Regions from separate parts of the Rhizobium sp. NPDC090279 genome, predicted to be linked through region 2. Evidence: predicted binding sites of a transcription regulator. Region 2 holds the regulator's gene; the other holds the start of a gene.
What was found. The regulator PhoB, encoded in region 2, activates phosphate uptake and scavenging genes when phosphate is short. The targets are predictions, from matches to a motif close to TGTCATNNANCTGTCAT.
Positions count from the first base shown of each region.

Region 1 (4,163 bases), on a different contig from region 2:
CTGTCGAAGAGCGTCATGCGACATTGACCAGCGCCCTCGGCCCCGGCATCGGCCTCATCCATGGCCGGATGAGCGGCCCGGAAAAAGATGCCGTCATGATGGCCTTCAAGAATGGCGAAATCCGCCTGCTTGTGGCAACGACGGTCGTCGAAGTGGGTGTCGACGTGCCGGATGCGTCGATCATGGTCATCGAACATGCGGAGCGTTTCGGCCTGGCGCAGTTGCATCAGCTGCGTGGCCGTGTCGGACGCGGCGATGAGGCCTCCACCTGCATCCTGCTCTACAAGGGACCGCTTGGCGAGACCGGCCATGCGCGGCTGTCGATCATGCGCGACACCGAAGACGGCTTTCGCATTGCCGAAGAGGATCTGAAGCTGCGTGGCGAGGGCGAGCTCTTGGGCACGCGCCAGTCCGGCACGCCGGGTTTTCGCATCGCCAGCCTCGAGGCTCATGCCGACCTTCTGGAAATCGCTCGCAAGGATGCCGCCTATCTGATCGAGCGCGATCCGGAGCTGACAAGCGAACGCGGCTCGGCAGTGCGCACCCTGCTCTATCTCTTCCGCCGCGACGAAGCGATCCGCTTCCTGCGGGCAGGTTGAATGGATGGACGCGTCTGCCGCGTCCATCCCTATTTCACCTGATTACTTCGCAGCAAGACCCGGAATCGTGACCTGAAACACCTGGAACATGGTGTCGACATCCGCGCCGCTGTCATCCTTATAGGCAGCCCCAACCTGGAAGCCGTCCTGGGTGATGAAATCATTGTCGTTGGCGACGAACAGGAAATAGTCGTCCGGCAGCTTCGGGTCCTGAACGCTGGCGAGCGACATGGCCTCCCATTTTTCCGAGAGATTGTTGCGGTCGTTCGGAGCGCCGTTGTGAAGGCCGAAGCGGGCCAGATCGGCATTGTCGTTGATGTCGATGAACTGGCTGACCGTCGCCGGCTTCACCGACGGATCGAGGACGCCCTTTGGAGCGACAGCCGTGTCGCCGTCGAACTTGCCGCCGCCAATGTCGGTTGCAGCGGACGCATCGACAGCGACGATGCTGCGATAGATCGACTTGTCGCCCTTCTGGCCGTAACCGTTGTTGCTGTCGCGCGCGAGCATCAGGAAGCTCGTCGGCGAGAGCGCCACGATTTCGCTCTGGGCAGCAACGGCCGTCTTGCCCTTGTCATTGGTGAAGACCGGCAGCGGTACGACATATTCATGCGCCAGTTTCAGATGATCGAGATCGGCTACATCGTAGACCAGAGCACGCGTATTCTGCCGCGTCGAGCCGGAATCGCCGCCATCCTGGCGGGTCGCCGACTGGAGCACGGCGATCAGGAACTTGCCGTCCGGGGTGAGCGACATGCCCTCGAAGCCCTGGTTGTTCTGGCGGCCTCTGGTCGGGTCCTTCGGATCGGGCGCGGTTTCGCCAGGTCCCGGATTGTTCGAGGAGAAGTTCACGGCACCATGGCGCATCGGCAGGAAGGCGGCCGGCGGTGTTGTGACCGACATCATTTGGCCAGCCGCCGAGAAGCGATAGATATAGGGGCCGTATTCATCACTGATGAACATCGAGCCGTCGGGCAGACGGGCGATGGCTTCGTTGTCGAGCGAGATCTTGCCGTTCGGCGCTTGCGGCAACAACGGCATGGCGCCTTCCGGATTGCGGACACCGTTTGCCGGGTCGAGGCCGGTCGTGTCGGCGCCCTTGCTGTCCTTCAGCAGCAGGCTATCCGCGAGCTTGGCGTCGACGCCCGACTGTTCCTTGCCTGCTGCCGGCGTTGCGCCGGGAGCGACGGGCGTCAGCTTGACATCGATGGTGTTGAGGCGTGCACGGTAATCCGTGGTGCCCGCAACATTGTAACCACGGTCCGGCAGTAGCCACAACGATCCCTTGTAGGTGCCGTCTGCATTGCGGGTCCAGCTCTTGGTGTCGATCGACATGCCCGAGCCCGAGCCAAAAGTCTCGCCGAACTTGTCGCGCTGGTTGGCCGGAATACGACCGATGGCGACGCGTCCCTTGTTGACGAGCGTTACGCCCTGGACGCTTACGGAATTATCTGCGAGTGCCGTCAGCGGCGCGGTAAAAACAAATGTGGCGAGTGCAGCCGACAGCAGCGGCAAGCTCTTCGAACGCATATATCCCAAGACAATATCCTCCTGATGAAAACCCTTGCGGAGATAACGGCATCGATCTCCGGCCTGCTTTCAAACCGCGTCGAAAGACGAGAGCCGGTGCCGACGCTCCGAACATTCGATGATGAGATACATCCGATTATCGGTCCCCAACGACGATCTAAGGCGTCAACATGATAGGGACATGACAGTTCGCGCTATACGCGAGGATATCCATCCAACTATAGGAAAGGGAGTAATTCTAGGATAGGGACTTGATGGGAACGGGTTGCCGCAGCTCCTTGGCGGCGATCAGTTCCTTGTATTCGGGCGCAACGAGGCCGCCTGAAATCAGGAGCTTGGCACCGTCCTCGGGGCTCATGTCGAGCACCGTGATCTTTTCACGCGGAACGAAGACCAGAAATCCTGCCGTCGGCACCGGCGTCGGCGGCAAAAAGACCGCCACCATGTCCTGCCCCATGGCGTTGAATTTCGAGGCGATCTCGCCCTTGGCATCGGTCGATATGAACACCATGGACCAGAGGCCGGGGCTCGGATACTCGATCAGCCCGACCTTTTTGAAGGACGTGCCCTGCTCCTTGAGCACGGTTTCGAAGATCTGCTTGACGCTCTTGTAGATGGTCCGCACCAGCGGAACGCGATTGACGATCGACTCGCCGACGCGGACGATGCTCTGGCCGATCAGGTTCTTGGCGAGAAAACCGACCAGCGTGATGAAGATCATGGCGATCAGTAGGCCGGTGCCGGGAACGGCGAAATTCAGATAGCTCTCCGGGTCGTAGCGCGCGGGGATATAGGGGCGAACCCAGCTATCGGCCCAATGGACGACCGACCATGTCAGCCAGAGAGTAATGGCGATCGGAGCGCAGATGATCAGGCCGGCCAGGAAATTGTTTCTGATCCGCGTGGTCACGGACATTTTGATGAGCTTTTCAGTCATTCGCCGCTCGAAACTCCGTTCCGCCGCCTACCTCTATCAGGCCAATCCTCCCCACCATCTCCGTGGACGAATCGTGCCAGAAATCGGCGCGGCAGACAACCCGCCAACCGCGTCGCCGCGCCGAACAAACGTCCGGCTCACGACGACGTGACAGCAAATGCGCGACGGAAGGAGTCCTATTCCACAGTGACTGATTTCGCGAGATTGCGCGGCTGATCGACGTCCGTGCCCATGAAGACAGCGGTATGATAGGCAAGCAATTGAATAGGCAGCGAAAAGATGATCGGCGCGATGATCTCGTCGACGACGGGCAAGGTGATCGTCGCCATGGTCGGCAATGTCGACGCGGCCGCGCCGAGTTCATCCGTGATGAAGATGATTCGACCGCCGCGCGCCGCCACTTCCTGCATGTTGGAAACGGTCTTGTCGAAGAAGCGGTCATGCGGCGCGATGACGATCACGGGCATGTTCTCATCGATCAACGCGATCGGCCCATGCTTCAATTCGCCGGCCGCGTAGCCTTCGGCGTGGATATAGGAGATTTCCTTGAGCTTCAGCGCGCCTTCCATGGCGAGCGGGAAGCTGGTGCCGCGGCCGAGATAGAGCACATCCTTGAACTTCGAGATCTCGCGCGACAGGCTTTCCATTTGCGGCTGGATGAGGTTCAGGACGTTCGCCATGATGCGCGGCATCTCGACAAGATGGCGCACCATTTCCTGTTCATCCGCAGCGCTGACGGTACCACGCGCGACACCGGCTCCGATCGCCAGCGAAGCGAGTACGGCGAGCTGGCAGGTGAAAGCCTTGGTCGAGGCGACACCGATTTCCGGACCTGCCATGATCGGAAACACCGCATCGGATTCGCGCGCGATGGTCGATTCCTTGACGTTGACGACGGCACCGATCTTCAGGCCGTTATCCCGGCAATAGCGCAGCGAGGCGAGCGTATCAGCCGTCTCGCCGGACTGCGAGATGAACAGCGCCGCCTGAGACGGCGACAAAGGCATTTCGCGATAACGGAACTCGGAGGCAACGTCGATCTCGACCGGGAGGCGCGCATAGCGCTCGAACCAGTATTTGCCGACCAGGCCGGCGAG
Region 1 is NZ_JBIVYI010000009.1:246,824-250,986, reverse strand. Features, by position in the region: gene recG (ATP-dependent DNA helicase RecG) at 1-599, shown strand, start outside; gene ACIQWP_RS23230 (esterase-like activity of phytase family protein) at 642-2,129, opposite strand; gene ACIQWP_RS23225 (DUF502 domain-containing protein) at 2,368-3,066, opposite strand; gene glmS (glutamine--fructose-6-phosphate transaminase (isomerizing)) at 3,243-4,163, opposite strand, start outside.
Region 1: a site for PhoB is predicted at 2,300-2,316, ahead of ACIQWP_RS23230 (esterase-like activity of phytase family protein). Genes of this name have one in related genera too.

Region 2 (4,163 bases):
TGCCTTCGTCGAAAGGACGTCGGGGGCCATCATCGTCCTGCTCTTCTTCCTCGTCGCGATGAATATCGGCGCCATCCTGCTGCGCCGCCGCTTCGAACGGCGCTGGTAGGGGAGGGCCATCAAATGAACATGATGACGGAAGCCGCAAGCGAAAGAGCATTGACCAAGAAGATGATGACGATCCCCTACAAGATGATCGGCCAGGACGTTTCGGTCTTTTACGGCGACAAGCGCGCGCTCTTCGACGTCAATCTGAAGATCCGCGCCAACACGGTCACGGCGCTCATCGGCCCGTCCGGCTGCGGCAAGTCTACCTTCCTGCGTTGCCTCAACCGCATGAACGATACGATCGAGACGTGCCGGGTTACCGGCAAGATCACGCTCGACGATCGGGATGTCTACGACAACAGCATCGATGTCGTGGAATTGCGCGCTCGGGTGGGCATGGTCTTCCAGAAGCCCAATCCGTTTCCGAAGTCGATCTACGAGAATGTCGCCTACGGGCCTCGTATCCATGGCCTGCATCGCTCCAAGGCCGATCTCGATCATATCGTCGAGACCAGCCTGCAGAAGGCAGGCCTTTGGGGCGAAGTCCGGGATCGCCTCCACGATGCCGGCACGAGCCTGTCGGGTGGTCAGCAGCAGCGCCTGTGCATCGCCCGCGCCGTTGCCGTCAGCCCCGAGGTCATCCTGATGGACGAGCCCTGTTCGGCGCTCGATCCGATCGCAACCGCCAAGGTCGAAGACCTTATCCATGAGCTGCGGGAAAATTTCACGATCGTCATCGTGACGCATTCCATGCAGCAGGCAGCCCGCGTCTCGCAACGCACCGCAATGTTCCATCTCGGCCATCTGGTTGAGGAGAACGACACCGATAAGATGTTCACCAATCCCGACGATTTCCGCACGCAGGATTACATCATGGGCCGTTTTGGTTGATGATGTCAGGCGCGCGGCTCCTTTCACACAGTTTACCTTGAGGATAGAAAAATGGTCTCCACTCACATTCTCTCTGCCTATGACGAAGACCTGAAGTTCCTGACGCGCCGCATTGCTGAAATGGGCGGTCTGGCCGAGCAGATGGTCAGCGACAGCGTCCGCGCGCTGGTCAACAGCGATACCGGCCTCGCCCAGAAGGTCATCTCCGACGACGTCGTTCTCGACCATGCCGAGCGCGAAGTCGGCGACAAGGCGATCGTCACCATCGCTCGTCGTCAGCCGATGGCGGCCGACCTGCGCGAGATCATGGGCTCGATCCGCATCGCCTCCGATCTGGAGCGCGTCGGCGATCTCGGCAAGAACACCGCCAAGCGCGTCATCGCCGTGCAGGGCACCGGTGTTCCCCGTCGTCTCGCCCGCGGCATCGAACACCTGTCCGAACTGGCGCTGAGCCAGCTCAAAGAAGTCCTCGACGTCTACGCCACCCGCTCGCCGGACAAGGCCGTGTCGATCCGCGAACGCGACGAGGAAATCGACGCGATGTACACCTCGCTGTTCCGCGAGATGCTGACCTACATGATGGAAGATCCGCGCAACATCACCACCTGCACGCATCTTCTCTTCTGCGCCAAGAACATCGAGCGCATCGGCGACCATGCCACCAACATCGCCGAGACGATCTATTACATGGCGACCGGTGCCCAGCCGGAAGGCGAGCGCCCGAAAGACGATACCGCCAACACCGTCGGCGCAGTGACGGAATAATCTGGAAGCGAAGAAAGGAGACCATAGGCGCATGGTTCCGAGAGTTGCTGTTGTAGAAGACGAGGAAGCGCTCAGCGTTCTGCTGCGCTACAATCTCGAGGCCGAAGGCTTCGAGGTCGATACGATCCTCAGAGGCGATGAGGCCGAGCTGCGTCTCCAGGAGCGCATCCCCGACCTTCTGATCCTCGACTGGATGCTCCCCGGTGTATCCGGCATCGAGCTCTGCCGCCGGCTGCGTATGCGGCCGGAGACGGAGCGGCTGCCGATCATCATGCTGACGGCCCGCGGCGAGGAGAGCGAGCGCGTGCGTGGTCTTTCCACCGGCGCGGACGACTACGTCGTCAAGCCGTTCTCGACGCCGGAGCTGATGGCTCGCGTCAAGGCGATGCTGCGGCGCGCCCGTCCGGAGGTTCTCTCCACGGTGCTTCGTTGTGGCGATATCGAGCTCGACCGCGAGACCCATCGCGTTCACCGCAAGAGCCGCGAAGTGCGGTTGGGGCCGACGGAATTCCGCCTGCTGGAATTCCTGATGTCCTCGCCGGGCCGTGTCTTCTCGCGTTCGCAGCTGCTCGACGGCGTTTGGGGACACGATATCTATGTCGACGAACGTACTGTCGACGTCCATGTCGGCCGCCTGCGCAAGGCGCTCAACTTCTCCAATATGCAGGATGTCATCCGCACCGTTCGCGGCGCGGGCTACTCCATGGAGGCCTGAGCGGGAATACCCGATCAGGCACTCAACATAGCGGCGGAAACAGAAAACGGGCCCCAAAGGGCCCGTTTCTTTACCTCAATTATGGGGCATCTCAGCCGCGCGGTTGCGCCGGCCGACGCCGCTCATGCACCGGCTGATAGGCCAGGCGCTGATGGTAGCCGCAATAGGGCGATGCATCTGGGCTCTCGTTGCCGCAGAAGTGGAAATCGTCCTTCAAGGGATCGCCGACCGGCCACTTGCAGGTGCGCTCGGTCAGTTCCGTCAGGCCGAGGCGCCGGGAGATCGGGACGACGACATTGGTGGCCGGGCGATACTGGATCTCGTTGACGGCATCGATCTCGACTTCTTCCCTCAGCATGGTTGCGCCCTGCTGGCGGGTGACCACGGTGCGGGTTGCAACACGCGTTCCATAGCTCGCTGCGCGGGGAGCTGCGGCGCTGCGCTTCGGCGTGCGTGCTGCGGTTGCCGTGCCGCCCGCCTTCGCTCGGCCGGGAAGGTTCAGGCGATGCACCTTGCCGATGACGGCGTTACGGCTCACGCCACCAAGCTGCGCAGCGATCTGGCTGGCGCTCAACCCTTCGGACCATAGCTTTTTCAGCTTCTCGACGCGTTCGTCTGTCCAATTCATGCCCTGTCTCCGCTGTCGCGTTTCCGATGGCAGAATCCCTCACCATTGCCTCGTATGGGGTCGAGGCGCGAAACGCTCTAAAATTGTGGTGACTAGTTCCGCCGCATGCAGTCTAGCAATTGCTTTTTAACCTAGTGTGAGGCTGACTCCGTGACAAGAGTCGCGGGAATCTTGAGGAATCGATTTCGAGGTTTTCCCCAACTTGCTGTCCCGGCGTGGCATTTCTGCAATAGCCGCCGCCGAACCTATCCCTTTTGCCCGCAAGCGCTTTCTCGCACCTGCCAAAACGGCAGTTTTGTTGACATCGCGGTGCAAAACATCAATAGTGCGCAGGCCGCCGCAAGGCGGCATTTTTGATTTTTTCGGACCCGTTTCATCAAACGGAAGCGATCGGTCCTTAAAGTTGTGATCGAGGAGATATGGCCATGGCCGAGACCGCGCCGCTTTATGACACCTACATGCGTGCTCCGCTGCGGTTCGAGCGAGGCGAAGGCGTCTGGCTGATCACGGAAAGCGGCGAACGCTACCTCGATTTCGCAGCCGGCGTTGCGGTTAATTCGCTCGGCCATGCGCACCCCCATCTCGTCGCGGAACTGAAGGCGCAGGCCGACAAGGTGTGGCATCTGTCCAACCTCTACGAGGTGCCCGGTCAGGAGAAGCTTTCGAAGCGGTTGACGGACGTGACCTTCGCCGACAAGGTGTTTTTCACCAACTCAGGCGCCGAGGCGCTCGAATGCGCCATCAAGACGGCGCGGCGCTATCAGTTCGCCAAGGGACATCCCGAAAAGTTCCACATCATCACCTTCGAGGGCGCCTTCCATGGCCGCACCATCGCGACGATCGCCGCCGGCGGTCAGGAAAAATATATCGAGGGCTTCGGCCCGAAGGCGCCGGGCTTCGATCAGGTGCCTTTCGGCGATCTCGATGCCGTGCGTGCCGCCATCACCGATGCGACGGCCGCGATCCTGATCGAGCCTGTGCAGGGCGAGGGCGGCATCCGCCCGGCGACCAACGAATTCCTGCGCGGCCTGCGTGAGATCTGCGACGAACACGGCCTGCTGCTGGTTCTCGATGAAGTACAATGCGGCGTCGGCCGCACGGGTAAGCTCTTCGCCC
Region 2 is NZ_JBIVYI010000003.1:424,645-428,807, forward strand. Features, by position in the region: gene pstA (phosphate ABC transporter permease PstA) at 1-109, shown strand, start outside; gene pstB (phosphate ABC transporter ATP-binding protein PstB) at 124-939, shown strand; gene phoU (phosphate signaling complex protein PhoU) at 991-1,704, shown strand; gene phoB (phosphate regulon transcriptional regulator PhoB) at 1,736-2,419, shown strand; gene ACIQWP_RS10095 (GcrA family cell cycle regulator) at 2,511-3,047, opposite strand; gene ACIQWP_RS10100 (aspartate aminotransferase family protein) at 3,473-4,163, shown strand, end outside.